Regions from separate parts of the Ruegeria sp. G12 genome, predicted to be linked through region 1. Evidence: riboswitches for the same ligand, from Rfam matches in the RefSeq annotation. Region 1 holds a riboswitch; each other region holds the start of a gene.

Region 1 (7,829 bases):
CCTCGGTCCGGCAGGCGGGCGAATTGGCGGCTGACATGTTGATCGAACGGATAAAGTCGCCGGACGATCCGATCAAAACTAGATTGCTCGAGGCGGAACTGGTAGTTGGCCGATCAACCGGTCCCGCGCCTAACAGGTCCTGAACATGAAATATACCCGTAGTGATTTCCCCAAAGATTTCCTCTTTGGCGTGGCGACCTCTGCCTATCAGATCGAAGGCCACGCGCAGGGCGGCGCAGGGCAGACCCATTGGGATACGTTTGCGGCCTCGCCCGGTAATGTGGTGCGCGGGGAAAACGGGGATCTGGCCTGCGATCACCTGAACCGGTTCGAGCAGGATTTCGATCTGGTGAGTGAGGCCGGTTTCGATTGCTATCGCTTTTCGACCAGTTGGGCGCGTGTTCTGCCCCAGGGGCGCGGGCCGGTCAATCAGGCCGGTCTGGACTATTACGACCGTTTGGCCGACGCCCTGCTGGAGCGCGGCATTCGCCCTTGTGCTACGCTCTACCACTGGGAACTCCCCTCGCCGCTGGCCGATCTGGGCGGCTGGCGGAACCGGGACATCGCCGGTTGGTTTGCCGATTTCGCCGAGGTGATCATGGGGCGCATCGGCGACCGGATGTATTCCGTCGCGCCGATCAATGAGCCCTGGTGTGTCAGCTGGCTCAGCCATTTCGAGGGCCACCATGCGCCGGGCCTGCGCGATATCCGCGCCACCGCCCGCGCCATGCATCACGTTCTGCTGGCCCATGGCCGCGCCATTCAGGCGATGCGCGGGCTGGGCATGTCCAATCTGGGCGGTGTGTTCAATCTGGAATGGGCCGAACCCGCCGATGACAGCCCCGAGGCGCGGCAGGCTGCCGACCTGTATGACGGTATTTACAACCGGTTCTTTCTGGGGGGCGTGTTCAAGAAAGCGTACCCTGAGAACGTGTTGAAGGGGCTGGAGCCTCACCTGCCGTCCGGCTGGCAGGATGATTTCGACACCATCGGAACGCCGGTCGATTGGTGCGGGTTGAACTACTATACCCGCAAGCTGATCGCTCCGGCTGACACCGCGTGGCCTGGACTGACCGAGGTGCCCGGACCGCTGCCCAAAACCCAGATGGGATGGGAGATCGACCCCGCCGCCCTGACCCGTTTCCTTGCGCGGACGTGTCAGGAGTACACCGGCGACCTGCCCCTCTTCGTGACCGAAAACGGCATGGCGAGCCCCGAGAGACAGCAAGATGAGGACCGGATCGACTATCTGAACAGCCATCTGGCTGCCGTTCAGGACGCGTTGGATCAGGGCGTTCCGGTCGACGGCTATTTCATCTGGTCGCTGCTGGACAACTACGAATGGGCCTTCGGGTACGAAAAACGCTTCGGGTTGGTGGATGTGGATTTCGAGACGCTGGAACGGACCCCCAAAGCCTCGTTCCACGCCGTGAAATCAATGCTAGGCGCGGGCAAGGTTTCTCTGCCGTTGGCGCAACCGGCAGGGGCAGTGCATGAACATTGGAATCTGGTTGCGGATATCGGCGGAACAAACACCCGCCTCGGCGTTGTTTCGAACGGAGAGCTGGTCGATCTGCGGAAACATCCGACCGGTACTTTGCCTGATCTGCTTGAGGCGTTCCACAGCCTGCGCGACGACATCGGAACCAATCCCCAGGCGGTTGTGGCCGCCGGGGCCGGGCCGGTGCGAGACGGGGTTATCCGCCTGACCAACGCCCATCTTGACTTGTCCGAGGTCGAACTTGCGCAGGCCACAGGCGCGAAGAATACGTTTGTCATCAATGATTTCACAGCCGCCGCCTGGTCCGTGGCCGAGGTGACACGCGCCGATGTGGCAATTCTGCAGGGGCAGGATACTCCGCCACCCGGAACCCGTCTTGTTGTGGGCCCCGGCACCGGACTGGGCGTTGGTGCGCTGCTGTATTCCGAAGGCCACTATCACACCGCCTCGGGTGAAGGTGGCCATGTGGGTCTGTCGCCGCGCCATCGGGATGAGGTGGACGTGTTCGACGCCGCCCGCCGCATCTCGCCCGAGAGCTTCTTTGATGAAAGTCTGACGCTGGAGGCAGAGATGTTCCTGAGCGGCACGGGCCTGCCGATCCTCTATCAGGCCGTCGGCATGGTAAGCGGCGAAGCCGACACTCTGGTGCGAACGGCAAAGGACATCCTGCAGGATGCCCGCGATGGCTCTGACCCCATCGCTGTCAAAACGGCACAGATGTTCACAACACATCTGGGGGCTTTGATGGGCGATATGGCAGTGACTCTGATGCCGACCGGCGGGGTGTTTCTGGTCGGTGGAGTCGCTGAAAAGAACCGCTGGCTTTTTGGTGATACATTCTGCAAGGCTTTCAACGCGGGTGGGAGGTTCAGCGATCTGCGCTGTTCGATGAATCTTTATGTGTCCGAACAGGCCGAATTTGGCATTGTTGGCGCTAACAATTTCTGCAAAAATGCGCTCGCGCGGTAAACTGGCCGCATGAACTGAATTTCGCGGAAGGAATGCGGGATGATCCTGTGCTGCGGTGAAGCCCTGATCGACATGATCGCCGAGCCCACGATCTCGGGTGCAAGCGGGTTCGTGCCGCATTCGGGCGGGGCTATTTTCAATACGGCGATTGCCCTTGGCCGTTTGGGTGCGCCAGCGGCCATGCTGACGGGTCTGTCCTCGGATATGTTTGGCGATCAACTGGCGCAGGCGCTGAAAGACAGCCACGTGGACACCGCGCATGTGATCCGCTCGGACAGACCGACAACGCTGGCTTTCGTGCAATTGAAGGACGGGCACGCCTCGTACACTTTCGTTGACGAAAACACCGCAGGCCGGATGTTGCGGGCCGAGGATATGCCGGACCAGTTGCCAGCCGTGTCAGCGCTGTATTTTGGCGGTATCAGCCTGGCTTGCGAGCCTTGCGCCGACGCCTATGCCGACCTTCTGGACCGCCACGGCGCGGGTCGTGCGGTCATGCTGGATCCCAATATCCGCCCGGGTTTCATTCAGGACCCGACCCGGTATCGCACGCGGCTTAACCGGATGATCGCGCAGGCGGATATCGTCAAGGTCTCGGACGAGGATCTGGACTGGATCGTGCCGGGCCCGGAACCTCTGGCCGAGAAAGTGCCGCTTTTGCTGCAGGCGGGGCCTTCGGTGGTTATTGTCACCCGAGGCAGCGAAGGGGCCACGGGCTATCTGGCGGACGGAACCGAAGTGTCGGTGCCAGGTCAGCCGGTCGATGTTGTCGATACGGTCGGTGCGGGCGACACGTTCAACGCCGGTGTTCTGGCCGAGTTGCACAAAGCCGGAAACCTGACCAAAGACAGTCTTCAGGCGCTGGGTGTCGACAATCTTCGCGCCGCCTTGTCCTCTGGCGCGGCTGTTGCCGCCGTCACAGTATCCCGCGCCGGGGCGAACCCGCCCTGGGCGCACGAGCTTTAACCCCTAATAAGGGCAATCCCATGAAACGATCCGATATCAACCGCATCAAGGCCGAGGCGCAGGCCTTTATCCATTCTTTCGGCGCTGTGCTGCCCCCTTTTGCCGACTGGTCCCCCGACCAGATGCGCAGCGAAAAGGCGGCTGGCATCCGGGATCGCAGTCTGGGCTGGGACATTACCGACTACGGTCAGGGCAGGTTTGATGAGCTGGGCCTGTTTCTGTTCACCCTGCGCAATGGCGACGCAAATGACCTGAGTCTCGGGCGCGGGATGCTATACGCGGAGAAACTGCTGATCTCGCGCGACAAGCAACTGTCCCCGATGCATCGCCATATCGTGAAGGCCGAGGATATCATCAACCGGGGTGGCGGTGATCTGGTGATGGAGATTTACGCCTCGGACGCAGACGGAGGGATCGACCGGGACACTCCCGTTGTCGTGCCCAGCGACGGTTGCCCCGTGACCATCCAGCCCGGTGAGCTTTTGCGGCTCGCGCCGGGGCAAAGCGTCACGCTCATGCCCGGCATCTGGCACGCCTTCTGGGCGGAACGCGGCGACTGTCTGATTGGCGAGGTCTCGACCGTTAATGACGACCGCACCGACAATGTGTTCGAAGACCCGATCCCGCGCTTCGCCACGATCGAGGAAGACGCCGAACCCGATTTCCTTCTTGTCGCGGATTATTGACCGGCGTCAGCGTGGCGCAGTCGAACCCACGCTCTTGACAAATATTCCGTCCCCGGACTAGCTGCACGGGATGGTTCCCGACGGCGTGCCCGAGGGATGAAAATGGGAATACGGTGCGGCCTTTGTGGGCCAATGCCGTGACTGCCCCCGCAACTGTAGGCGGAGAGCGACGCCAAATCGCCACTGGCCCGAGGGCCGGGAAGGTTGGTCGAGCAACGACCCGCAAGTCAGGAGACCTGCCATCATATGTTCAACCAACCCGGGGCGGGGCGTCCTGGAAGGAGGCTTTGATGGCACGCGTGCGTGTTCAAGATACCGGCAGCATCTGTCTGCATTTGGCATTTTTCGGGGCGAAGAATGCCGAACGATACTGATCACTACGTGCTGATTTGTGAGACCTGTCAGGGGCCTGTTTCGGCGGACGTTGCGAAAGACGTTCTGGACCGCCAGCTTCCTGAAGGTTTCAAAACCCGCCTGATCGCCTGCATGGCAGGGTGTGAACGGCCCATGACCGTGGGCCTGCAGGCACCGGGCAAGGCCCAGTATCTGTTCGGCGATATTCAGACCGAAAAGGACCTGACCGCGCTGGTCGAGTTCGCCTGCCAGTATCGCGACACGCCAGACGGCTGGACCAGTGCCTCGGACCGTCCCCCTGCCCTGCTGACCAAAACCCTATCGCGCCTGCCCCGCCTGCCATCGGAGGATGAGGCATGAGCTTTCTGGTGGCCGAGGGTTTGGAATACTACGCGCTGAACGGGGATGTTCTGTTGCAGGACACGTCCTTTAGTGTCGAAGAGGGTTCGATCCTGGCGATTGCTGGCCCGAATGGTGCGGGCAAGACCACGTTGCTGAAACTTCTCTGCGGGGCCGAACGCCTCGCGTTCGGGGATGTTCGTATTCGCGGTCAAAGCCTGCGCAAACTCTCTGCCACGCAGCGGGCGCGGACGATTGCCGTGGTGGGCCAGCAGGAGTTTCCGGACAGTCGGCTGCGGTTGCGGGAATATGTGGCGTTGGGCCAAATTCCCATCAAAGCGGAAAGATCGGCCAAGGATCATGCAACCGATCTGAAGCGGGTTCTGGATGTCACCGGGCTGTCGCATCTGGCAGAAAAGCCGCTGGGCAGGCTGTCCGGTGGGGAAAGGCAGCGCGCCCATATCGCGCGGGCTTTGGCCCAAAATCCGGATTTGCTGTTCCTGGACGAACCCACCAACCATCTGGACCCTGACGCCAAGGGACACATGCTGTCGCTGGTGGCGGAACTGGGCGTGACCGTCGTCATGATCGTGCACGATCTGGTCATGATCCCCGAATTTGCGACCCATGTAGCCCTGATGAAGGCTACGCGCCTGACCGGCTTTGGACCGGTGAGCGAGGTGCTGACCCCGGACCGCGTCCGCGAAACCTTTGGCGTGGATTACCTGTGCTTTCAGCATGAAGGCCGCGTGATCCCCGCGCTCGATATCCGAAAACGTAAACTGTCACCTTGTGAGGATTTAGGATGAAGCAGAAACTCTGGCCCGTGGCGCTGATCACCGGTCTTGCAAGCGGCGCAGCGGCGCATGAAGTCACGGTCGATAACTGCGGTGAGCCGCTGGTGTTTGACACCCAGCCCGAGCGGCTGGTCGTCCACGACATGAACATGACCGACATGGCCTTTGCGCTTGGTCTGCAGGACAAGATCGTTGGCCTGACCGGCATCACCGGCTGGTACAAGACCAGCCCCGATTTCGACGCGCAGCGCGGCGACATCCCCGAGCTTGCGCCGAAATACCCGACGATCGAGAACCTCGTTGCGGTGGAACCCGACCTGTTCTTCGCGGGCTGGTATTACGGCATGAAACCGGGCGGAGACGTCACGCCGGATACGTTGGCCCCATTCGGCATCAAGACCATGATCCTGTCTGAGAGCTGCGTGCATCTGGACAAGGACCGTCCCGAGGCCAGCATGGACCTGCTGTTTGACGATGTTCTGCGTCTGGGCAAAGTGATGCATGTCGAAGACAGGGCCGAGGCGCTGGTGTCCGGCTGGAAAGAGCAGCTTGCCGCGATCAAAAGCAAAACCGCAGATGTGACCAAGCCGCGTGTCTTCCTGCTGGACGGGCCCGCTGATGCGCCCTTTACAGCGGGTAAATTCGCCATCCCCGACGCGATGATCACGGCTGCTGGCGGTGTGAACGTGACCCATGATCTGGACACAAGCTGGGGCCGTACCTCGTGGGAGGCCGTTGCCGCCGCGAACCCGGAATTCCTGGTGCTGCTGGACTATCAGACCGGCAACGGGGCGGAAGACACGTTCAAATTCCTGCAGGAGCACCCGGTGATGTCGCAAACCGATGCGGTGATAAACAAACGCTGGATCGGCCTGCGTTACGAAGAGCTGACCCCCGGACCGGCCAACATCGACGCCATCGAGAAAATGACAAGGGCCATGCACCCGGTGGGCAACTGATATGGCCCAAACGGGCCGTTTGATACTGCTGGGGGCGGTCGTTCTGATCGCCCTTTTGCTGTTGTCCGTGGTCTACGGAACAACGCCGATCCCGGTTCGGGACGTTATCTCGGCGATTGGCCTTGGCACTGGTCTGACCGATGGTGAGATGTCGCCCATGCACCGGATCGTGTTCGATCTGCGCCTGCCCCGGGCCCTGTTCGCCGCTGTCATCGGGGCCGGGCTTGGTGTTGTTGGCGTAGTTCTGCAAACTACCACGCGCAACGATCTGGCGGACCCGTTTCTGTTTGGCCTGTCCTCGGGTGCTGCGGCGGGTGCGGTTCTGGTGATCACCGTCACCGGGGATGTTCTGGGTATCTGGACCCTGCCGCTGGCGGCGTTCTGCGGCGGCCTGATTGCATCGGGCATTGTCCTTGCGCTGGTCCACAGCCTGCGCACCAGTGCGCCGGAGAAATTAATTCTCGCCGGGCTGGCGGTGTCTTTCCTGTTCTCGGCCATCACCAACTACCTGATCTTCGCCGGAGACAGCCGCGCCGCCCATTCCGTGATCTTCTGGATGCTGGGCGGGCTGGGTCTGGCCCGGTGGGAGACCTTCCCGCTGGTTCTGATCGGCCTCGGTCTGATCCTGAGCTATGCGCTCTACCGCAGTCGATGGTTGGACGCGCTGCTGACCGGGGATTTTACGGCTGCCACGTTGGGCATTCCGGTACAGGGCCTGCGGTTCAGCATGTTCTTTGTCGCCGCGCTTGCAACAGCCAGCTTTGTTTCGGTCGCGGGTGTGATCGGGTTTGTCGGCCTGATGGTCCCCCACATCGCCCGGGGCATTGCCGGAACCCTGCACCGCAACTTGCTGGTGGCCTCAGCAATTGTCGGAGCGATTCTGTTGACCCTGTCCGACATCCTGTCTCGGCTTCTTCTCGCGCCGCAGGAACTGCCCGTGGGGATCGTGACCACCTCCATCGGGTCGCTGTTCGTGTTTTTGTACCTGTTCAAATCGGCACGGAGTGACTGACGTTGTTAATGCGTCCCGCGCGGCACGAAATACGGGTCAATCAACAGCGTTTCACTCTGGCTGGCGGGGTCTTCCAGCCGGCGTTCAAGCAATCGGATGACGTGCTCGACCGACTGGTCTATGGGGTTGTTCACGGTGCTTAAGTTGAACATCGGCCAGCCAGCCATCTCGATGTCGTCAAACCCTACAATCGACAGCGACCCCGGTACATCCACGCCCAACTCGCGCGCTGCCGTCAGGGCTCCA
Region 2 (7,829 bases), on a different contig from region 1:
CCCGCTACCCGCTCCGAACCCTTGTCCCAGATCGGTTTCACGCCCAGCAGATGCAGCGCCATGGCGAATTCTTCCCCTGCCGTGCGCATCGTGGCCGAGCCCCAGAGGTCAACGATCAGACCCTTTGGATAATCGCCTTCCTCTTGCAAATGCCGCCGCACCAATTCCTCGGCCAGCTTCACGCCTTGGGTATAGGCGGCGCGGGTCGGCACCGAGCGCGGGTCGGTGGTGTAGAGGTTCCGCCCCGTCGGCAGCACGTCAGAGCGCCCGCGATAGGGGGAGCCAGAGGGACCGGCCTCGATCCGCTTTCCGGCCAGCGCGGCCAGCAGGCCCTTGCGTTCGGCATGGGCCGAGGGTGCGGGGTCGAAATTGCCAGTGACCTCGGGCACCCGGCCAAAGATGTGCAACCCGTCGCCGAACTGACTTTCCTTGATGTCACAGACAAAGCGGTCAATGCGGGTGATCGCCTCGGCGGTGCAGGTGGCTTGATCCAGCCCCAAATCACTTTCCAAACCGATAGCCTGTGCCTCGTCCCGGATATCTTCCTGCAGTCGGTCGCGGCGTTTGGGGTCGAGCCCATCTGCGTTCGAGAACTCGTCCAGCAACGACTCCAGCCGCACCATCCGATCTGGCGTGCCGCTTTCCTTCAGCGCGGGCGGGATGTGGCCCAGTGTGACGGCTCCGATCCGGCGTTTGGCCTGTGCGGCCTCGCCGGGGTCATTGACGATGAAGGGGTAGATCACCGGAAGGTCACGGATCAGCGCCTCGGGCCAGCAATCGGCGGACAGGGCGACCGATTTGCCCGGTAGCCATTCCAATGTGCCATGGGCACCGATGTGGATTAGAGCATCCGCCCGCAGGCATTTACGCAGCCACAAATAAAACGCAACATAGCCGTGGCGCGGGGTGCGAGACAGATCGTGGTAATCGTCATCGCGCAGTTCGGGCGTACCGCGTTCGGGTTGCAGCGCGACAAGGCCCTTGCCCCGGCGCAGAGCGGTGAAGTGGAAGGCACCATCAGTGCAGGCGGGGTCGTCTTCGGGTTTGCCCCAGACGGTTTGCAGGTCTGTGCGCAACTGTTCAGGCAGGTCCGCCAGCGCGGTTTGATACTCCGAAAGGGGCCACGACAACCAGACATCCGGCAGCGTTTCAGCAATCGGCTCGGCCGGCGCAGTGCTGTAGCCTTCGGCCTGCAAGTCGGACAGTATGGCCTCGGCCGAGGCCAACGCGTCCAGACCCACCGCATGTGCCATCTGCCAATCCTTGCCGGGATATGTGGACATGACCAGCGCGGGCACCCGATCCGCCTTGGGCTTGTCGTTCAGGTTTAGCCAGCCGGTCACGCGGTCGATGAGGGCCTCAATCCGTTCAGGCTCTGCGCGGTGGGCAAAGCGGGAGTATTCCAGATGTGGGTCGCGTTTGCCGGGTTCTTTGAACGACGCGATGCCTGCGCTGATCCGCCCGTCCACCTCGGGCAGAACGACATGCATCGCGAGGTCGGCAGGAGATAGACCGCGTTCCGCTTCGGCCCATGCTTTGCGGCGCGAGGTGGCCAGCGCGACCTGAAACACTGGCACATTCGCCGCGTCCAGAGGCGAGGTGCCCGACGCGCCTTTACCTGAGAACGACGTGGCGTTGATGATGGCAGACGGGTTCATGGCCGCAATGGTGTCGCGCAGCCAATCGGCGGCTGCGGGCGCTTTCAACGAGGGGGCGAAGAGGCCCACAGCCTCCAGACCCCGCGCGCGCAGGCTGCGGATCAGGGCTGCGACCGGGGCGGTATCAGCGGAGGTCAGATAGGCGCGGTAGAAGGTGACGAGGATGCGTTTGGTATCGCCGGAGAACGCCTCATCTACCGGGATCACACCGCGATCCGGGCACCATGCACCGCATTCGGGGATGGTTTTTGCCCCCATCACGGGACCTGCGTAAAGCCCCGCTGCCAGCGCCATCTGCGCCAGTGCCGCCTGCGCTGCAACCTCTCCGCCCGTGTCGCAGAGATGCGCCAAACGGCGGAGGGTCGAGACGGGTAAGGTGGAATACTCATCCAGCCGCGTGTCTTCGCGCCCATCGGCAGGCAGGACGGCCAAAGCGATCCCTTTGGCCTGCGCCAGCGCCAGAACCTGCTGCAAACCGTAGGACCAATAGGGCACCCCTCCGATCAGACGGATCAGGATGCCTTTGGCCCCTTCCAGCGTCTGCTCGACATAGGTGTCGATGGACAAGGGATGTTTCAGCGCCGTCAGATTGGCCAGCCGGAGGGTCGGCATCCGCCCTTCTGGGCCGCCGCCACGATGCCAGCCTGCCGCGAAAGCGCCGAGGTCACTGTCAGAAAAGGACAGCACCACCAGATCCGCCGGGCTTTGGCCCAGATCGGTCGGGGTCTCGGTTTCCTCGAGCCCGTGGCTTTCGCGGAAGACGACGTGCATGGCTTACTCGGCGGTCTCGGTCACGCCCACAAGGATATCGCGGATTTCGGCCTCTTTGATGTCGTCATGCTCAGCAATGACCACAAGGCGCGAGCGGCGGTCTTCGCCGGGCTCCCACGGACGGTCATACTGATGACGCACACGCGCACCTACGGCCTGCACCAGCAGGCGCATGGGTTTGCCCTGAACGGCGGCATAGCCTTTGACGCGCAGGATGTTGAGTTCCTTGGCCAGACGTTCGATCTTGGCAACCAGATCCAGCGGGTCGGCCTGTTCCGGCAGCTCGACGATGATGCTTTCGAAATCGTCATGCTCGTGATCGTGATGGCCGTCGTGATGGGAGGGACGAGCGTCCATGTCATCTTCGGCGGCGGCCTCAAGGCCCAGCACGACGCGCACGTCTACGGCACCTTCGGCCACCTCAACGACGGGCAAAGGGCGCGGGGCTTCGGCGGCGATGATCTCTCGCGCTTTCGCGACACCTTCGGGACCGGCCAGATCGGGCTTGGTCAGCAGGATGATATCGGCGCAGGAAATCTGATCTTCGAATACCTCGGACAGCGGTGTTTCGTGGTCAATGGAATCGTCCGCCAGACGCTGGGCGTCCACGGCCTCGACATTGGGCGCGAAACGACCGGCAGCGACGGCCTCGGCATCGGCCAGAGCGATCACGCCATCAACTGTGATCTTGGACCGGATATCGGGCCAATCGAATGCCTTCAGCAGCGGTTTGGGCAGGGCCAGACCAGAGGTTTCAATTAGGATGTGATCGGGGCGTGGCTCCAATGCCATCAGGGCCTCGATGGTGGGGATGAAATCGTCGGCCACAGTACAGCAGATGCAGCCATTGGCCAGCTCCATGATGTTTTCGGCAGGGCAGTCAGGAATGGCGCAAGATTTCAGGATATCGCCATCGACGCCGACATCGCCGAATTCGTTGACCACAACAGCCAGACGCTTGCCCTGCGGGTTCTGCATCAGATGACGGACCAGCGTGGTCTTGCCCGAGCCCAGAAAGCCGGTGATCACGGTGACGGGGAGTTTCTCAAGATTGCTCATTTCAGGGCTCCAATCGGGGGAATGCGGGCCGCACAGTTTTTGCGGAAATGTTCAGGGCGCTCGCGCCATTTGACCAGGCCATCCTCGGTCGCTAGGTACTTGGTGGCGCCGTCAACGATCACGTCAACGTGGTCGACCTCGTTCAGATGCTCATAGACGAATGTCCAGCGATCCGGGCCGCCACGCAGCACGATGGAACAGCCCTCGTCACAGTTCGACAGGCATTCCACGGCTTTCAGAGTGATCCCTTTGGGCAGGTCTGCCTGTTCCAGCGCCTTGTGCAGCAATGTGCCGGGGCGTTGCGCATCATCTTCGACGGGCAGCCCGCGACGGCAAGTGGTGCAAACCAGCAATTCGACCGGAGCGGTCTCGGTCATGTCTCTCATCCCCCCAAATCCTCTTCGTGGGGGACGGGGTTTCATGCGGGTCCATTGACCCGACACCGGAACACCCCGTCCGGTTTCATTCTCGGGTGCTGGCAGGTCTCCCGGCTTGCGGATGTCAGAGGCGTCCTCTGTCGGATGTCCCGCCTTCCCGGCATTCGCCAGTGGCTTGGGCACCCTCTCCGGTCACGGTCGCGGGGGCGGCTGCGTTTGACGGAAAACCCGCTGACGCATTCCCTTTTCATCTGCTGTCGCAGACACCAACGAAAGGGACATGCGGCAGGGTTGCCCCGCTTGTCAAGCGCAACACGCTGATCCGTGATTGCGCGGCTAAAAAGCGACCTGTCCGGGTCGCTGGGCGGCATGATCCGGTTGGGCCAACGTGCTGGCATGGCTCGCAAGACGCGAACAGGAGGGTGCGGCGCATGAAAGTAGGGTTTATCGGGCTGGGCAATGTGGGGGGCAAGCTCTCGGGATCGCTGCTGCGCAACGGGATCGATCTGGCGGTGCATGATCTGAACCCCAATCTGGTGGCTGCGTTTGTTGCGCAAGGGGCCAAGGCCGCTGAAAGCCCGGCCCAGCTGATGCGCGATTGCGATGCGGTGATCACCTGCCTGCCATCCCCCGCTGCCTCGGATGCGGTGATGCAAGAGATGCTGCCCGAGGTCACCCCCGGCAAAATCTGGATGGAGATGTCGACCACCGACGAAGCCGAAGTCAAACGCCTTGGCGCGATGGTGATCGAGCGGGGCGGGGCTGCGGTGGATTGCCCGGTCTCGGGCGGCTGCCACCGGGCTGCGACCGGCAATATCTCGATCTTCGCGGGCTGTGATCGCGAGACGTTCGAGCGTATTCTGCCCTTCCTGACCACCATGGGGCGGCGCATCCTGCATACGGGCGATCTGGGTTCGGCCTCGGTGCTGAAAGTGCTGACCAACTATCTGGCCACCGCCAACCTGATCACCTGCGCCGAGGCTTTGGTGACCGCCAAGGCCGCCGGGATGGACCTCGGGACCACTTATGAGGCGATCAAGATTTCGTCGGGGACATCCTTTGTGCATGAGACGGAAAGTCAAGTCATCCTGAACGGCTCGCGCGATATCTCGTTCACCATGGATCTGGTGAAAAAGGATATTGGCCTGTTTCAGGACGTGGCCGACCGCGCCGGAGTGCCGCTTGAGATCAACCCGCTGATGATCAAGATTTTCGAAGACGGGATCGCGCGCTACGGCGACCGCGAACTGTCGCCGAACATCATCCGACGGCTGGAAGAGGCCACCGGCCTGGACATCCGCGCGCCCGGTTTTCCGGCTGAAATGGAGGATGATGAGCCTGAAGAGCCAGGATATGAAGTCATCCCGCAAGGGCGCGCCGCAGAATAACGCTGGCAGCCAAACCGCAAAACCGAGGTGTTTCAGAGAGATGGAGGCGAGTACCGGAATCGAACCGGTGTACACGGATTTGCAATCCGCTGCGTCACCACTCCGCCAACTCGCCTTTTCAAGTAAAATCAAATACTTGCCGTGGTGTGGAGGGCGTTTTAGCAGCTTTCGCTGGGGGCGTCCAGTGGGAAGAATGTAAAATCGGCGCTCGCCTCGCAAATTGAACGCCCTCGCCCCGGTACCAAACCTGTCACAAAACCTCGGTTGCGGCATCTGGGCCGTTGCCGGTGCTCAAGGGATGTGGCACAAGCCAGATAATCAAGGGTTCAAGACGAGAGATCACATGACAGATTTCGCCACCCGGCGCCGCACGATGGTTGACACGCAGGTTCGGCCCTCGGACGTCACAAAATTTCCGATCATCGACGCTATGCTGAACGTGCCGCGCGAAAGCTTTGTGCCCGCGTCACAGCGTGAGGCGTCTTATGCCGATGGCTTGATCGACCTGGGAAACGGGCGCTGCATGCTTGAGCCGCGGACGCTGGCTAAGATGCTGGATCTGCTGAATATCTCTGGTGATGAAGCGGTGTTGGATATTGGTTTGGCGCTTGGCTATTCCACCGCTGTTGCGGCGCGAATGGCCGAGTTGGTTGTGGGTGTCGAGGAAGACGAAACCCTTGCGTCCGAGGCGCAAAGCCTGCTCAGTGACGCGAATGCCGACAATGCGATTGTCCATGTGGGACCTCTGGCGCAGGGTGCGGCTGAACATGGGCCGTATGACGTGATCATGATCCAGGGCGGGGTCGAGGAGATACCGGACGATCTGCTGGGTCAGCTCAAGGATCATGGCCGCATTGCTTGCCTGTTCATCGAAGGCAATCTGGGAACCGTCCGGATCGGCCGCAAATCCGGTGAACGGGTCAGTTGGCGGGATGCCTTTAACGCCAGCGCACCGGTTTTAGAAAGCTTTTCCGCAAAGTGTGCATTTTCGCTATAGTTATTTGACAGATATTTTTGCTGCCTTGATTAGTTGAAAACAAAGACGCAAACTGCCGGAGAGGCAGCGTTATTTCGATTTGAGAGGATTTGGTTATGCGTGGTACGGCGACAGGTAAGCTGGTCAGGGCGTTGGCTTTGACCGCTGGCATTGCCATCAGCGTGGTTCCCGGACGTGCAGCATGGGCGGACAATATTACAGATGCGTTCATCGGCGCGTATAACACCAGCGGCCTGCTGGAACAGAACCGGGCCCTGTTGCGTGCAGCGGATGAAGATGTGGCAATTGCTCTTTCGGCCCTGCGTCCGATCATCAACTGGACGGTTGATATCAGCCAGGAATACACAAGAACACGCACCGGAACGACGGTAACGACGACCAACCCGGCCCGGTTCTTCACCGGGCTGACTCTGACCCAGCTGATCTATGACGGCGGCGCGTCTGTGTTGGGCAAGCAGTCTGCGCAAGAGACTGTTCTGTCGACCCGGCAAACGCTGATCGATATCGAACAGCAGATTCTGTTCCGCGCGGCAACCGCGTATCTGAGCGTTCTTCTGCAGGAAGAAACGGTTCAGATTCGCCTGAACAACGTGGACGTATCCAGCGAGGAACTGCGCGCCTCGAACGACCGGTTCGAAGTGGGTGAAGTGACGCGAACGGACGTTGCCCTGTCCGAGGCGCAATTGGCCAGTTCGCGTGCGGATCTGGCGGATGCGCGGGGCGATCTCAGCACCGCGCAGGCCGAATATGTGAACGCGGTCGGCAAGTCCCCGGGCCGGACGGCCGGTCAGCCGGGCTTGCCCAATCTGCCGCGCTCGCAGTCCGAGGCAGTAAGCCTGGCGCAGCGAAACCATCCGGCCATCCTGTCGGCCCAGCACCAGGTGCGGGCCTTGGACCTGATTGTACAGCAGCAACGCGCCAATCTTGGCCCGAACGTGAGCTTTGGGGCGAATGCCGGTGTGCGGGAAAACTTTGACGATGACGATTACCAGAACACCGCAGGCGTTGCGCTGACGCTCAATCAATCGATTTATGCCGGTGGCCGTCTGGCCGCCGAGGTGCGCCGGGCCATGGCGACCCGTGATGCATCCCGCGCCAACCTGTTAAATGTGCAAAAGGACATCACGCAAGGGGTCGCCGATGCCTTCGCCCGCTTTGATTCTGCAACCGCCAGCCTGACAGCCTCGACCGAACGGGTACGCGCGTCACAGGTCGCGTTTGACGGGATTCGCGAGGAGGCCACCTTGGGTGCCCGGACCACGCTTGACGTTCTGAACGCCCAGCAGGATTTGCTGGATGCGCAATTGGCCGAAGTCGCCTCGCGCACTGAACGGTCACTGGCAGCCTATCAGTTGCTGCAGGCGCAGGGGCTGCTGACTGCGGAACGGTTGGGCCTTGCGGTGCAAATCTATGATCCGACACTGTATTACAATCTGGTCAAGAAAGCGCCGGCACGCGTCAGCAAGCAGAGCAAGGATCTGGATCGAGTCCTCAAAGCGTTGCGGCGGGACTAAGGGGCGATACTACCTGTTGTGAGGTCTGCATTGTTTGGCTACACTCGATCCCGAGGATAGAGCGG
Region 3 (7,829 bases), on a different contig from region 1:
CGTCGGTTATCGCGAGTGGCGTGGGGAACCGCGCGGCAAGGGCAAGCGCACGGCTGACTCCGAGCTTGGGGACTGCATCGACTGTATGGCCTGTGTGAATGTCTGCCCGGTGGGGATCGACATTCGGGATGGCCAACAACTGGAATGCATCACCTGTGCCCTGTGTATCGACGCCTGCGACGACATGATGGCCAAGATCGGCAAGCCCCGTGGCCTGATCGACTATATGGCGCTGAGCGATGAGGCCAACGAACGCGCAGGCAAATCACCCAAAAACGTGTGGACGCATATCCTGCGTCCGCGCACGATCATGTACACGGCCCTGTGGTCGCTGGTAGGGTTTGCCCTGCTGTTTGCCCTGTTCATCCGCTCGGACATTGATCTGACGGTCGCGCCGGTGCGCAACCCGACTTTCGTGACCCTGTCCGACGGTACGATCCGCAACACTTACGATGTGCGTCTGCGCAACAAACATGGTGAAGACCGGCTGTTCAAGCTGTCTCTGGCCGGTGATCCGGCGCTGCGGATCGAGATTGAGGGTACCGATATTGATACTGTGAATGTCACTGCAGATACGGCACAATTGACCCGCGTTTACATCGTGGCCTCCGGAGACACGGTACCTGCCGGGGCGGATACGACCCCGGTACGCATCTGGGTCGAGGACCTCAGCAGTGGTGAGCGCGCGTCGAAGGACACCACGTTCAACGGGCGGGGGAACTGATCATGGCGGAACGGAAATTCACGGGAAAACACGCCTTGGCGGTGTTTGTGGGCGCTTTCGGCGTGATCATCGCGGTGAATCTGGTGCTGGCTTACAGCGCGGTCAAAACCTTTCCGGGACTCGAGGTCAAGAACTCGTACGTCGCCAGTCAGGAGTTCAATGAACGCCTGCAGGAACATCAGGCCCTGGGATGGGAGGTGCGCGCCGAATCCAAAGGCGGATTGCTGATCCTGCACATCACTGATGCCAGCGGGGATCCGGTTCGGGTCGCTGACCTGCAGGCCGTGGTGGGTCGTGCAACCCATGTGCGCGAAGATTTCTCGCCTGATTTCACTTTTGACGGAACCGCTTATGCGACACCCGCCACGCTGGGCAAGGGCAACTGGAACATCCGCCTTGTGGCCCGCGACAGCGAAGGGGCCGAATTTGCGCAGCGTGTGCCCCTGTTTGTGAAAGGCTAGGGGTGTGACGGCGCAGATTTCCTCTGGCACGGCGGCCTGTCCGGGGTGCATCGCGGCCCCGGCAGAACCGGCGCGGCCTATCCCGCAGGACGTCCAGATTGCGCTGTCTTTACCGGGCATCCATTGCTCGGCCTGTATCGCGACTGTCGAGCGCGAGTTGAACGCCCATCCCGGTGTCGAGGATGCGCGGGTCAACCTGACCCTGAAACGCGCCATGATCAAAGCCGCGCCCGAGACGCGCGCCGCTGACCTGATCCCGATTCTGGAACGCGCAGGCTTTGAGGCGCACGAGCTTGACCCCGGTGCCCTGTCCGCCACCAGCGCCGACAAGGCGGGGCGCGATCTGCTGATGCGGCTGGCTGTGGCCGGATTCGCCTCGATGAATGTGATGCTGCTGTCGGTGTCGGTCTGGTCCGGCGCGTCGGATGCGACGCGGGACATGTTCCACTGGATCTCTGCAGCCATCGCCTTGCCGGCGATTGCGTTTTCTGCCCAGCCCTTTTTCGCCAACGCCTGGAGTGCCCTGCGCGTTCGCCGTCTGAACATGGACGTGCCGATTGTGCTGGCGATCCTGCTGGCGCTGGCCACATCGCTTTGGGAAACCGCGCTGAGCGGCGAGCACGCCTATTTCGACGCCGCCCTGACGCTTACCTTCTTCCTGTTGGCGGGCCGTTATCTGGACTACCGCACCCGCGCTGCGGCCCGATCCGCGGCTGAGGAACTGACCGCATTGGAAGTGCCCCGCGCCATTCGCGTCACTCAAGGCCATGAAGAAGAGGTCGCGGTGTCGGCGCTGTCTGTCGGCGACCTGATCCTTGTGCGCCCCGGCGGGCGGATGCCTGTGGATGGTGAAGTGGTCCAAGGCCAATCCGAACTGGACCGGTCGCTGCTGACCGGGGAAACCCTGCCGGTCTTCGTTGAAACCGGTCAGGCGGTCAGCGCCGGTGAGGTGAACCTGACCGGGCCCCTGACCATTCGCGCCACAGCGGTGGGTGAAGATACCTCGCTGCACCGCATGGCCGATCTGGTGGCGATCGCGGAATCCGGGCGCTCGCGCTATACCTCGCTGGCGGATAAGGCGGCCAAGCTTTACGCGCCCGGGGTGCATATCCTGTCGGCGCTTAGTTTTGTGGGTTGGTACATCTATTCCGGCGATCTCCGCACCGCCCTGAACATCGCGGCGGCGGTGCTGATCATCACCTGCCCCTGCGCGCTGGGTCTGGCCGTGCCAGCGGTGACCACAGCAGCCTCGGGCCGGTTGTTCCGCAAGGGGATGTTGATCAAACACTCCACCGCGCTTGAACGTCTGGCCGAGGTGGATACGGTCGTGTTCGACAAGACAGGCACGCTTACCTCTGGCACGCCGGAACTGACCAACCTGAGCGACCATTCCCGCGCCGATCTGGAAATCGCGCTGGCCTTGGCCGAGGCCTCTGCGCACCCGCTGTCGGTCTCGCTGGCCTCTGCCGCGCGGGCCGCCGGGATCAAACCAGCCAACCTGCGTGACATCGTCGAAGTGCCAGGATATGGCACCGAAGGCACCTATCGCGGCCAAAGCGTACGTCTGGGTCGCGCGGCTTGGGTGGGCGGTGAGCAGGGGGCTGAAACCTCTGCCTGGCTAGCCGTGGGGCAAAACGCGCCTGTCGCGTTCAGCTTCACCGATGCCTTGCGCCCCGGCGCAGCGGAGGCGGTCGCCGCATTTGCCAAGTCCGGCAAGCAGGTGATCCTGATCTCAGGTGACACACGCGGAGCCGTCGGGGCGCTGGCGGACAAGTTGGGCATCACCAACTGGATTGCCGAGGCGCTGCCGCAGGACAAGGCCGGGCACATCCAAAACCTCAGCCAACAGGGCCACCGGGTTCTGATGGCCGGCGATGGCCTGAACGACACAGCGGCGCTGGCGGCGGCGCATGTCTCGATCTCTCCGGCCTCGGCGCTGGATGCGGCGCGGGTGGCCTCGGACATCGTGCTTCTGGGCAATGACCTGTCCCCTATTGCAGAGGCCTGCGATACGGCAGTCAAGGCCACCAAACGGATTCGCGAGAACTTTCAGATCGCCACCGTCTATAACGTGATTGCTGTGCCTTTGGCGGTGATCGGGCTGGCGACCCCGCTGATTGCGGCATTGGCGATGTCGACCTCGTCTATTACCGTATCCCTGAACGCATTGCGGCTGAGGTAAACGATGGAAGTGCTGGCCTACCTGATCCCGATTTCCCTGTTTCTGGGCGGTGTTGGACTGGTTGCGTTCATCTACACAGTGCGCTCGAACCAGTACGAAGACCCCGAGGGCGATGCCCGCCGGATTCTGAGCGATGAATGGGACGACAAGCCCAAGCCGTAACCGGGCCATGCCCGAACTTCACAGTTGTCCCGACTGCCCTTGAAATTGCCGCAATGCCCGGTTATGTCCGGCCCATCCGCTAGCAGAGAGAATACGCCAAATGGCTACCACCAACCCGATCCAGTTCATTCAGCAGGTCCGTGCCGAAGTTTCCAAGGTCGTCTGGCCGACCCGGCGCGAGGTGCTGTTGACCACGGTTATGGTGTTCATCATGGCCGCGCTGACGGCTGTGTTCTTCGCTCTGGTCGATCTGGGCATTCGCGGCGGTCTGCAGCTTATTCTGGGCGCATTCAGCTAAGCGCCCAAACACCACTGCCCCCTTGCGCCCCGCGCAATGTGCTAGTAGGTGACGCGGGACTATTCGGAATGGGCGTGCGGCGATTCGGACCGCGCGCCGCTTTTTATTCCGGGTCACGCGATAGGATTTCAATTCCGGTGCATCCGGCCAACAGGATGCGACCGAAGGCAAACAAGGACGACAGGTTCATGGCGAAACGGTGGTACTCGGTCAGCGTTCTTTCGAATTTCGAAAAGAAGATCGCAGAGCAGATCCGCACGTCGGTGGCCGAGCAGGGCCTTGAGGACGATATCGACGAGGTTCTGGTGCCCACCGAAGAGGTGATCGAAGTGCGCCGGGGTAAGAAGGTCACCACCGAGCGCCGCTTCATGCCGGGCTATGTGCTGGTGCATATGGAAATGTCGGATCAGGGCTACCACCTGATCAACTCGATCAACCGCGTCACCGGTTTCCTGGGCCCGCAGGGTCGCCCGATGCCGATGCGCGATGCCGAGGTGAACCAGATCCTGAACCGCGTTCAGGAAGGCGAAGAAGCGCCCAAGCTTATGATCACCTTCGAGGTGGGCGAAAAGGTCAAGGTCAACGACGGCCCGTTCGAGGATTTCGACGGCATGGTCGAAGGCGTGGACGACGAGGCGCAGAAGCTGAAAGTCTCGGTTTCGATCTTTGGTCGGGAAACGCCAGTTGAGCTGGACTTTACGCAGGTTACCAAGCAGGGCTGAGGCGCCCCGCAAGGAATTGCTTTCGGCCGCGATGTTTAGGGCATCGCGGCTTTTTTTGTCGGCGGCGTCACGGAATTACGTAGACCGAGACGTTCACGCCAAATGTTTTTTGAAGATTCGCGGGCGTACGCTTACATGTCGCAGACAGAGCTTGCCCGCGGCCTGTGGTCATGTAGTGTCGCGTTGATGGTGGCCTTCGAGAGGAGGTCTTAATTGGGAACCGGGTGAGATGCCCGGACTGCCCCCGCAACTGTAAGTAGCCGAACTATCAGAGCTACGAGTCAGGATACCTGCCATCTTAATGCAACCGCCGGAAATCCGGCCCTTCTATATGCGTCGGGTGGACGCGAAAGGAACTCTCTAATGCACATCGAACCTGGCGTCGTCGACGGCGCGAAAATGGTCCTCGCCTATGGTACGGCTGCAGCCGCTGCTGGCTATTCTTTGAAGTTGATTGGCGATGATTTGAAAACTCATTCCATGGCGTCATTTTGCGTGCGCTCGGTTGTGGCTGCTATCGGCGTTTTTGTATTCTTCGAAGTCTTTCCGCACTTCGCTGTCGGCATCTCAGAGGTGCATTTCATACTTGGTACAACCCTGTTTCTGCTGCTCGGGGCCGGTCCGGCAGCCCTTGGTCTAGCTGGCGGTCTGGCAATTCAGGGTTTCTTGTTTGCACCGTCTGATGTACCAATGTACTTCGTCAACATCTCGACCCTGCTTTTTCCGCTTTTTGCAGTGGACGCGCTGGCCAGAAAAATCATCCCGCAAACCATCAGCTATGTCGATTTGCGCTATTCGGACGTGCTGAAACTGTCCGCTGTGTATCAGGGTGGCGTCGTTGCCTGGGTAGCCTTCTGGGCAATCTACGGGCAAGGCGTTGGGGCCGAGAACATCTCGGCGGTGACAAGCTTTGGCATGGCGTACTTGCTGGTGATCCTGATCGAGCCGCTGGCCGATCTGGCCGTTCTGGCTGGCGCGAAAGGCCTGCGGACCTTGACCGACCGGGGCATCTTTACGCACCGTTTGCACAACGCGGCAGCATAAGCGCGAAACCAACGGTCTGTGGTGCCCGCCGCGCCGCAGACCTATCTGGACGGTTTTGTGACTCAAGCTGTCAGGCGTGCGCATAACTCAGCTTTCGAAACCGCAAGCCGCCCCCTTGCCAACCCTCGCATTCCCCTATAAACGCCGCCTCTATCGTCTTCGGGCGAGATTCTCTCGTGGGAGGTTGCTGGGATCGCGATCCCGGGCCGGACCACGCAACATAGTCTGGGCGAAACGCGTTTCGCCCGAGTTGAAAGGAAAACCAAATGGCTAAGAAGCTTGCTGGTACGATGAAGCTGCAGGTTCCTGCAGGTCAGGCGAACCCGTCGCCGCCAGTTGGTCCGGCGCTGGGTCAGCGCGGCATCAACATCATGGAATTCTGCAAGGCGTTCAACGCCAAGACCGCAGACATGGAGCAAGGTGCCCCTTGTCCGACCGTGATCACCTATTATCAGGACAAGTCCTTCACCATGGACATCAAGACGCCGCCCGCGTCTTATTACCTGAAAAAAGCCGCTGGCCTGAAGCCGGTTGGCAAGCGGAACCGCCCCCGTGGTGCCGAGAACCCCGGTCGTGAGACTGTGGCCACCGTGACCACCAAGCAGGTTCGCGAAATCGCCGAAGCCAAAATGAAAGATCTCAACGCCAACGACGTCGAAGGCGCAATGCAGATCATCCTGGGCTCGGCCCGCTCTATGGGCATCGAGGTGAAGTAAGATGGCAAAACTCGGTAAACGTACCCGCGCTGCGCGCGAAGCTATCGCCGGCAAGGAAAACCTGTCGGTCGAAGAAGCGGTTGCTTTGGTAAAAGGCAACGCGACCTCGAAATTCGACGAGACCATCGAAATCGCTCTGAACCTGGGCGTTGACACCCGTCATGCGGACCAGATGGTGCGCGGCGTTGTCGGCCTGCCCAACGGCACCGGCAAAGCGATGCGCGTTGCTGTTTTCGCGCGTGGCCCCAAGGCGGACGAAGCGAAAGAAGCAGGCGCGGATATCGTTGGCGCAGAGGACCTAATGGAAACCATTCAGGGCGGCACCATCGAATTCGATCGCTGCATCGCGACCCCGGACATGATGCCGATCGTCGGCCGTCTGGGTAAGGTTCTGGGCCCCCGCAACCTGATGCCGAACCCCAAGGTCGGCACCGTGACCATGGACGTGAAAGCAGCCGTGGAAGCAGCCAAGGGCGGTGAAGTTCAGTTCAAGGCGGAAAAAGGCGGCGTTGTGCATGCCGGTGTTGGCAAAGCGTCGTTCGACGAAGCCAAGCTGGTCGAAAACGTCCGTGCCTTTGTCTCGGCCGTGGCCAAGGCGAAACCGTCGGGTGCCAAGGGTACCTACATGAAAAAAATCGCGCTGAGCTCGACCATGGGCCCGGGCGTGACGCTGGATGTGGCGGCTGCTTCGGGCGAATAAGCTCCGAGCTGTCAGAAAGATCAGACCCGGGCGGTGCGAACTGCCCGGGTTTTTCTTTTTTGGCACTAGTCGAGTGTCTGCCGGAACGCCTGTTGCAGCCTCAGCTCAAGCCGCGCGCGGCGGTGGTCTTCCTGCGGGCTGCAGGCATAATCGCTGCGGCTGAGAAACAGCCAGTCTTTCAGCAACCGCCCCCGGATGCAGAAATCCAGAATGTCGGTATTGATCGGATGGCGGTAGCGGCGAAAGAACATCTCTTTGTGTCTTTTCAGAATGCCGCTGCGGTCGACCTCGGAGGCCGGGCCATCGCGGAAGATATCCGCCTTCAGGAAGTCGACGATGTCATAGGCCGCGAGTTTCTCGCGCGTTTCGGTGAAATCCAGGCCGATGGTTTTGCCCTGGCCTACGATCAGATTCAGACCGTGGAAATCGCCATGGGCAAAGACCCGCAGGTCGGGTTGGCCTTTCAACCGGACCGCCTCGGACCGCATGACGTTGATCATGACCTCGCTTTTGCGGGCGAGGGGGTGGGGCAGGGACGCGGCAAGGTCCTGAAAGCTGGCGGTCATCCATCTTGGGCGGAAACCGTATTGCGTTGGCGGGCGGAAGCTGTGGAAATCGTGCAGCCAGGCCCCGGCGCGGCGATAGATCTGCGCGACCTGATCCGCGTCGATGCTGTTGTAGATCAGATCAATCGCTGTCGGGCGGTCGATGAATTCCGAGGCAAAGAAGGTCCCGTCCTGTGACAGGTAAACAGGTCGAATGACCCGCGAGGTCTGGTTGCGCTCGAAATAGGTGCTCAGTTCCTGCAGAAGCGCGAATT
Region 4 (7,829 bases), on a different contig from region 1:
ACCTCGGATGGTCCTCTTACTTTGCCGCGCAGCACGCGGCCAATCCGTCGTGCACCCCCTATCGCATCAGCGCCGTCCACCGCGACCGGCTGATCGGCGTGAATGCGGAGGGCGAAACGCCGCTTTCACCTGATCGTCCCACCGGCGAATTTGCCGTTGGCGACTGGGTGCTTAGCGACAACCACACCCGAATCCGCCACTTGCTGGACCGGCGCAGCACACTGCAACGCCACGCCGCAGGCACCGGGGCCGAGGCACAGCTGATCGCCGCCAATGTGGACGTTCTGTTCATCGTCAGCTCGTGCAACGCCGATTTCAACCTGCCCCGGCTGGAGCGGTATCTGGCACTGGCCCATCAATCCGGCTGCTACCCGGTCGTTGTTCTGACCAAGGCGGACACCTGCGCCAACCCGTCGGACTACGCCGTCCGGGCGCAGGCACTGGCTCCATTCCTGACGGTTCTGACCGTGAACGCGCGGGAGGCTGATGACATAAAGCAAGTCCTGTCGTGGTGTTCTACGGGGCAGACAGCCGCGCTGGTCGGGTCGTCCGGCGTCGGCAAGACCACGCTGGCAAACGGAATGACCGGGCGGCAGGACGGCACCGCAGGCATCCGCGAAGACGACGCGCGGGGGCGGCACACCACGACATCGCGGGCCCTGCACCGTATGCAAAACGGCGGTTGGCTGATCGACACGCCGGGCATGCGCGCCCTGCGACTGCTGGACGCGCATGAGGGCGTGGATGAGGTGTTCTCGGACATCCTCGAACGTGCCGCCTTATGCCGGTTTTCGGACTGCCAGCATCAGGGTGAACCCGGTTGCGCCGTACAGGCGGCGATTGCGGGCGGCACGCTGGATGCCGACCGGCTGGAGCGTTGGCGGAAGCTGCGGCGCGAGGATCAGAGGAACTCGGAAACCGTGGCGCAATCGCGGGCGCGCGACAAGGCGTTTGGCAAAATGGTGCGGTCCGTGATGCAGGACAAGAAATCCCGCAAAGGGCTATGAGTGCAGGGGCACCGAGAACCCGGTGCCCTTTCTCAGCCAATCAGGCGCGGCCAGACAGCTGCGTTGCGCCGCGCAAAAACGCCGATATGGCCGATCTCGCGCAGTCCGAAATCCTGCGGGGACAGCAGATGCCGTTTCGCCTCGGGTCCGTACAGATCGGCCAGCCGCCAAACGGCTTGCGGCGGCACCATCTGATCGTCCTCAAAAGTGAACAGATTTACCGGTACGCCTGACCCTGCCCATTTGGCCTCTGGCAGCCCCTTGCCAATCTCGGGCACGTAGTTCAGCGGTGCCGTGCACCATCTACGCCACTGCCAATACACAGGCCCAGGTAAATCCGAGCCAAATCCCAGCGCCTTGCCCGGCAGATACCCCATCATCCGCACCGCCAACGGCGCGTGGCCGTACCAGAACAGCCCCGCCAGCGCCCGATAGGGCCAGGGGTGATCCGTCAGCGTAACCAGCCCGGAACACACGCAGATCATGCGGTCGATTCGGTCGATATCCGGCTGCACCGGCCCCAGCATCGCGCCGACCGAATGGCCAATGGTCCAGTGCTGCGCGTTGGGAAAACGCCGCCGCATCTCGGCGCGGGCGGCGGGCATGTCGGTCAGAGCCCAATCCGCCATCGTGACCTTTGAGTGTTTCAGTGACCCCGACGCGGACGTCCCGAAATCGCGATAGTCATAGGTCAGGCAGGCCATGCCCCGCTCAGATGCCAGCCACTGCGCGAAATGCCGGTAATAGTCGCGCGGAACGCCGGTGGCGCTGTTCAGCGCGACAACCGTTTCCGGCTCGGTCACAGGCTGGTACAACCGCGCCGACAGCATCGCCGGGCCGGAGGGAAACTGAAAATCTTCGGTCAACACCGTCTGCTGCGCGTCCAACATGGAACCCTCGGGATCAATCTGAACCAATCGGTTCATTTTCTGATCAGGCACTGAACGGCGCGGGCAAGTCAACAGCTAACCCGCATGACCAAACGTCCGCTTCGGGCGATCAGCGCAAGACTCGGATCAAGATCAGCTTGACTCGGGCCCCGGCCAACCGCTAGCGATTGTGTGATGGTTTCCGGCCCCCACAAGGTGTCGGGATGAAAAGGGAACTCGGTGCGGTTCTGCCCGGCGATGCCGGAACGAACCAAGGCCGCGACTGCCCCCGCAACTGTAAGCGGTGAGCACTGCCGGAACACCACTGGCCGAAAGGCTGGGAAGGTCGGCAACGCTTTGACCCGCAAGTCAGGAGACCTGCCATCAAAAACTGAAACCGAAACTCGGGCGGGGTGTCCGGGCAGGTCCTGACAGCTTCGCGCAGTCCCGCCTGATCCGCATCCCCCGTCCGCCGCGCGGAGGGCGCAGGATGATCTGGAAGACGAAGACACATCAATTCACCGCAACCGTATGCCAGCGGACCGGCAAAACCTGTCCGGCGCTGGCCCGAATGGCGCGGACGCTGACGCAAGCGGTTGCGCAGGCCGGGCCCGTAACCACCGATAAATTCGAAATCGAAGGCAGCAGCGAATTGAGCTTTTGCCCCGGCGGCTGCACCGCCCGGTTTCGGGCGCGCCCGGATCAGATCCGTGTGTTTTGTGGCAGGGAGGCCGAGGATGATCTGGAAGCGCTGGACCGCTATGCCGACATGATCTTTGGCACAGGCTTGGACACATTGCCCTCAAGCGCAATCACCAGCCCGCCCTGCGCCATGCTTGAAGTCACCGCAATTGCCTCGCGCGAAGTGCCAGCGCAGGTTCATCAGGTTTCGCCCTGAACTAGACGCTACTTACAGCCTGCGCCGTCCCGACGGCCCAGGCCATCTGCCCCTCGGTCTCGACCGCGCAGGCCCGGATGGCCCGCAACCGTGAAAGTGCCTTGTCCGGGGCCTCTCCGCTTTCGACCATAAGCCGCAGCACAACCATGCCCGACCGGCCACATCCACCCCGGCAATGGACTAGCACCCGCCCGCCACCGGACAGCGCCTGCCGCACCGTCGCGCTGACCGAGGGCCACGCGTCGACGACCGCCTGCGGCGGCGCACCAAAATCTTCAACCGGCAGATGCACCCAACGGCTGGCCCGACCCTGAATATCGCTGCCGAAATCCTGCGCACCGTGCTGCAACATCTCAACCGCAGTAGTCATCGAAATCACCAGCCCCGGCTTCCAATCCGAAATCAGGTCCAGATCGCCGGAATAATCCCCGCTGCAGCCCGGAATCGGCGTCAACGCCAGCGTACCGCCCCCAACCTGCAGCGCATAGATTGCCATCTGAGACATAAACCGAGCCCCCTCGTACAATAATCGCCAAAAATACAGTCTCTGAAATAGGCTGAACCAGTTTACGCAAGGACCGGCGTTTTCCAAAACAAAAATCCTGACGACACGCTGTGGACGCGGGCGGCGGCGACCTCTACGCTGCGGCAGACCTCGAATCCGCGAAAGCAGACATGACCGACACGCCCAGCCCTGCCTATCAGGTTCTCGCCCGCAAATACCGCCCGGAAACCTTCGCCGATCTGGTCGGTCAGGACGCCATGGTGCGCACGCTGAAAAACGCGTTCGAGGCGGATCGGATCGCCCAAGCCTTTGTCATGACAGGCATTCGTGGCACCGGCAAAACCACCACCGCGCGGATCATCGCCAAGGGTATGAACTGCATCGGGCCGGATGGTCAGGGCGGCCCCACGACCGAACCCTGCGGCCAATGCGAGCATTGCCTAGCGATCATGGAAGGCCGCCATGTCGACGTGATGGAGATGGACGCCGCCAGCCGCACCGGCGTCAATGATATCCGCGAGATCATCGACAGCGTGCGCTATCGCGCGGCCTCGGCCCGTTACAAGATCTACATCATCGACGAGGTCCACATGCTCTCGACCAGCGCCTTCAACGCGCTGCTCAAGACGTTGGAAGAACCGCCCGAGCATGTGAAGTTCATCTTCGCCACCACCGAGATTCGCAAGGTGCCGGTCACAGTCCTGTCACGCTGCCAGCGCTTCGACCTGCGCCGGATCGAGCCCGAGGACATGATCGGCCTGCTGCGCAAGATCGCCGACGCCGAAGGCGCGCAGATCGCCGAGGACGCGCTAGCGCTGATCACCCGGGCCGCCGAGGGCTCGGCCCGTGACGCGACCTCGCTGCTGGATCAGGCGATCAGCCACGGCGCGGGTGAGACCAGCGCCGATCAGGTGCGCGCGATGCTAGGTCTGGCTGACCGGGGTCGCGTGCTGGACCTGATCGACATGATCCTGCGCGGCGATGCGGCGGGCGCGCTGACCGAACTCAGCGCGCAGTATGCCGAAGGGGCCGACCCGCTGGCCGTCCTGCGCGATCTGGCCGAGATCACCCATTGGGTCTCGGTGGTGAAAATCACTCCCGACGCCGCCGATGACCCCACGGTCTCCCCCGACGAACGCGCCCGGGGCCAGCAAATGGCCGAGGCGCTGCCGATGCGCGTCTTGACCCGCATGTGGCAGATGCTGCTGAAAGCGCTGGACGAGGTCTCGGCCGCCCCAAACGCCATGATGGCCGCCGAGATGGCTGTGATCCGCCTGACCCATGTGGCCGACCTGCCCAGCCCCGAAGAGCTGATCAAACGCCTGCAGGACGCCCCGCCTCCGCCAAATGGCCCCGGTGGCGGTGTCCCTCTGTCGAACAATGGCGCACCGCCGGTTCAGGCCAGCGCCGCGCCTGCCACCTACGCCCCCGCCCCGCGCGGATCGGGCAGCGCGCCAGTGGCAGCGCTGGCGCAGGAGACACAGGCCGCCCTCGCCCGCTATCCGACCTTTGACCACGTGGTCGAACTGATCCGCGCCAACCGAGACGTGAAATTGCTGGTCGAGGTCGAGACCGGCCTGCGTCTTGTGTCGTACCAGCCGGGCCGGATCGAATTCACCCCTGCCTCGCAGGCCCCGACGGACCTCGCCCCTCGGCTTGGCTCTGCCCTGCAACGCTGGACCGGCAACCGCTGGGCCGTCTCCATCGTCTCCGACGGCGACGCACCAACCATTGCCGAAGTGCGAGATAAGGCCGAACTTGCCTTGAAAGCCGAGGCCGAGCAGCATCCGCTGGTGCAGGCAGTGCTGGCCCAGTTCCCCAAGGCAAAGATCGCCCGAATCGAAACCCCCGAAGAACGCGCGGCCAAGGTCGAAACCGAAGCCCTGCCCGAGGTCGAAGACGAATGGGACCCGTTCGAGGAGGATTGACTACACCCCCAAAACTCTCCCGCGCCCAGTAAAGGCTCTGGCCTCTTGTGCGGGACGGTTGGCCTCCGTATTTAGGCCTCAAGCAGAGATTACAGGAGAATACCGATGCTCAAAGGACTAGGCGGTCTGGGCGATATGGCCAAGATGATGAAATCCGCGCAGGACCTGCAAACCAAGATGACCGAGATGCAGGAGGAACTGAACAATCTGATGGTTGTCGGCGAATCCGGTGCGGGCCTGGTCAAAGCCACCGCCACCGCCAAGGGCGAGCTCAAGGGTCTGGACATCGACCCATCGATCTTCAACGGCGACGACAAGGAAGTGGTCGAAGACCTGATCCTCGCCGCCATCAAGGACGCCCAGACTAAGGCCACCGAGCGCGCGCAGGCCGAGATGGCCAAGCTGACCGAAAGCATGGGCCTGCCTGCAGACATCAAGCTGCCGTTCTGATCTTTATCTTTTCAAAAATACTCCCGCCGGAGGCTCCCTCCGGCGTCACACAGGACAGCCCGTGAGTTCGAACAGCGACATCGACAATCTGATCGACCTGATGGCCAAGCTGCCCGGCCTCGGCCCCCGCTCGGCCCGCCGGGCGGTGCTGCACCTGATCCGCAAACGTGCCCTGCTGCTGACGCCCCTGTCCGACACCATGCAGCAGGTCGCCATCACCGCCCGCGAATGTCTGAACTGCGGTAATGTGGGCACCACCGACATATGTGACATCTGCGATGCCGAGGCCCGCGCGACCGGCGAGCTCTGCGTGGTCGAAGACGTCGCCGACCTCTGGGCGATGGAGCGCGCAGGCGTATTCAAAGGCCGCTACCACGTGCTCGGCGGCACGCTCTCTGCGCTGGACGGCGTCGGCCCCGACGAATTGCGCATTCCCCGCCTCAAGGACCGGGTCACAGCCGAAGGCATCACCGAGGTCATCCTCGCCCTAAACGCCACCGTCGATGGCCAGACCACCGCCCATTATATCGCCGACCAACTGGAAGGTCAGGTCCGACTGACCTCACTGGCGCAAGGCGTACCGATTGGGGGCGAGTTGGACTATCTGGATGACGGGACGATTACGGCGGCGCTCAGGGCGCGGAAAGAACTCTGAACCTTTCAGAGGTTCCTTTCATTAATGCACGATCTAGGTTCTGGTAATATTGCAGCGTAGCAGCCATTCGCCAGGCAAAACGTTAACGGCCACGTTGTTCGGTAGTCTGTAAAATGACATGGTGCGATAGCTCCAAGCGTATGGAACGCATTCTTTTAGTGCCGCCGCATGCAAAAAGAACTGAAACTCCCTTGGAGCATTTCTTAGTGTATCAAAGAACGAGTTTCGAAACTCTGCCTCCGCACCAAATGCACTGATTTCTCTGTTGCGCAGGATGGTTGCGTAAGCGCCGACAAAGACAGCCGACAGGCCCATGGTCAAGACAACAAACACAGGCAAGATCACTGGCGATTTGAATGCAAGCCTTTGCAAAAACGCGCTGACCAAAAACCCAAGAAGACCGCCAAGTAACACGAAGACTGGCCAAAAAGGGGCACCCAATCGACCGTTCCAAAACGTAAGAAGAGCGATGGGCTGAAACACACCTCCGAAAAGGATGATTGCAGTTACGGAGTAAGCTAAAATGCCGAGCAGAGCGGTGAATAGTAGCTTCATTGGCTCCCTATCATCCTAATATTTCAATAAAATTACAGCTTTGTAATTCAAGAAAAGATCACTAACGTCAATGGATCGATATTAGTTTCAGAGTAGTTCAATGCACCGCCTTCTCGCCCTAACCATCGCCACCTTAACCGCCACCGCCACCCTCGCCCAACAACTCATCGACAAAGGCTTTGTCGAAGGCTGGAACATCATGATGGACCCTGCGCTTGGCAACGGGTGCCTGATCCAGACGGTATATCAGGACCTCTCGGTGGTGCGCATAGGCTATGACGCGCTGGACAATCGCGGGTATTTCGCCGTCTACAACAAGGCCTGGGGCGACATTAAGCAGGGCGAGAGCTATCCGATCCGGTTCGAACTGGACGGGAAAAGCTTTGACGCCACCGCCATCGGGTTCAATGAACGCGACGTGCCGGGGGCGACTGTGTTCTTCACCGACCGCAATTTCGTCACTGCGATTGCCCAAAACAAGACCCTGACCGTTTACAACCCGGCAGGTGAGACCGTCATGGCGATTGATCTGAAAGGCACGGCAAAGGCGCTGGAATACGCGCGGGAATGCCAAAGCGGCGAGCTTTAACGAATCGGATCGAACAGCGCGTCCGTCGCAGTGCAGTCGCGGATCACGTCCCGGCCACAGGGCACCGGGTCAAGGGCGCGGGACAGGCACAGGCGGACCTCTTCGATATAGCGCTGTTTGCAGGTGATGGTGATCATGTCGCGTTCAAGCGTCGGGTTCGCCTTCAGAAACGCCTCTTCCACTACCGAGGCAGGCAATTTGACCGACTGGTCCAGCTTGCGGAACACCTGCGGGCGCTGGACGTCCTCATAGGCCCGCCGGGACAGCGCGAAATAGTCGGACGCAGAAAGCCCCGTGCACGTCCCGTGTTTCTTCCACTGATGCCACGCTAGGCCGGAAGACCCCTGAATATCCTCCATTTCGCGAGTCATGG

The links. A riboswitch is a leader RNA that binds a small molecule or an ion and turns the genes downstream of it on or off. The one in region 1 is predicted to bind cobalamin.
Region 2: linked by a shared signal. The riboswitch ahead of ACR0JN_RS05995 (DUF1636 family protein) and the one ahead of ACR0JN_RS11895 (DUF1636 family protein) in region 1 are both predicted to bind cobalamin.
Region 3: linked by a shared signal. The riboswitch ahead of ACR0JN_RS07795 (energy-coupling factor ABC transporter permease) and the one ahead of ACR0JN_RS11895 (DUF1636 family protein) in region 1 are both predicted to bind cobalamin.
Region 4: linked by a shared signal. The riboswitch ahead of ACR0JN_RS07950 (hypothetical protein) and the one ahead of ACR0JN_RS11895 (DUF1636 family protein) in region 1 are both predicted to bind cobalamin.

The regions. Positions count from the first base shown of each region.
Region 1 is NZ_JBQFOO010000004.1:287,023-294,851, reverse strand. It holds gene ACR0JN_RS11920 (LacI family DNA-binding transcriptional regulator) at 1-143, shown strand, start outside; partial or broken gene ACR0JN_RS11915 (GH1 family beta-glucosidase) at 146-1,444, shown strand; gene ACR0JN_RS11910 (glucokinase) at 1,439-2,470, shown strand; gene ACR0JN_RS11905 (carbohydrate kinase family protein) at 2,510-3,436, shown strand; gene ACR0JN_RS11900 (D-lyxose/D-mannose family sugar isomerase) at 3,457-4,122, shown strand; cobalamin riboswitch at 4,177-4,380, shown strand; gene ACR0JN_RS11895 (DUF1636 family protein) at 4,480-4,836, shown strand; gene ACR0JN_RS11890 (ABC transporter ATP-binding protein) at 4,833-5,624, shown strand; gene ACR0JN_RS11885 (ABC transporter substrate-binding protein) at 5,621-6,571, shown strand; gene ACR0JN_RS11880 (FecCD family ABC transporter permease) at 6,573-7,583, shown strand; gene ACR0JN_RS11875 (LacI family DNA-binding transcriptional regulator) at 7,589-7,829, opposite strand, start outside.
Region 2 is NZ_JBQFOO010000002.1:427,756-435,584, reverse strand. It holds gene cobN (cobaltochelatase subunit CobN) at 1-2,429, opposite strand, end outside; gene cobW (cobalamin biosynthesis protein CobW) at 2,433-3,488, opposite strand; gene ACR0JN_RS05995 (DUF1636 family protein) at 3,485-3,865, opposite strand; cobalamin riboswitch at 3,949-4,151, opposite strand; gene ACR0JN_RS05990 (NAD(P)-dependent oxidoreductase) at 4,117-5,253, shown strand; tRNA gene ACR0JN_RS05985 (tRNA-Cys) at 5,295-5,368, opposite strand; gene ACR0JN_RS05980 (protein-L-isoaspartate O-methyltransferase family protein) at 5,597-6,250, shown strand; gene ACR0JN_RS05975 (TolC family outer membrane protein) at 6,346-7,764, shown strand.
Region 3 is NZ_JBQFOO010000003.1:17,772-25,600, reverse strand. It holds gene ccoG (cytochrome c oxidase accessory protein CcoG) at 1-724, shown strand, start outside; gene ACR0JN_RS07820 (FixH family protein) at 727-1,185, shown strand; gene ACR0JN_RS07815 (heavy metal translocating P-type ATPase) at 1,190-3,367, shown strand; gene ccoS (cbb3-type cytochrome oxidase assembly protein CcoS) at 3,371-3,529, shown strand; gene secE (preprotein translocase subunit SecE) at 3,630-3,827, shown strand; gene nusG (transcription termination/antitermination protein NusG) at 4,016-4,549, shown strand; cobalamin riboswitch at 4,720-4,861, shown strand; gene ACR0JN_RS07795 (energy-coupling factor ABC transporter permease) at 4,913-5,593, shown strand; gene rplK (50S ribosomal protein L11) at 5,860-6,309, shown strand; gene rplA (50S ribosomal protein L1) at 6,311-7,009, shown strand; gene ACR0JN_RS07780 (phosphotransferase) at 7,075-7,829, opposite strand, start outside.
Region 4 is NZ_JBQFOO010000003.1:48,617-56,445, forward strand. It holds gene rsgA (ribosome small subunit-dependent GTPase A) at 1-1,007, shown strand, start outside; gene ACR0JN_RS07945 (alpha/beta hydrolase family protein) at 1,040-1,933, opposite strand; cobalamin riboswitch at 2,056-2,276, shown strand; gene ACR0JN_RS07950 (hypothetical protein) at 2,367-2,774, shown strand; gene ACR0JN_RS07955 (protein-tyrosine phosphatase family protein) at 2,776-3,279, opposite strand; gene ACR0JN_RS07960 (DNA polymerase III subunit gamma/tau) at 3,450-5,207, shown strand; gene ACR0JN_RS07965 (YbaB/EbfC family nucleoid-associated protein) at 5,313-5,657, shown strand; gene recR (recombination mediator RecR) at 5,719-6,312, shown strand; gene ACR0JN_RS07975 (hypothetical protein) at 6,346-6,867, opposite strand; gene ACR0JN_RS07980 (hypothetical protein) at 6,968-7,456, shown strand; gene ACR0JN_RS07985 (ribonuclease T2 family protein) at 7,453-7,829, opposite strand, start outside.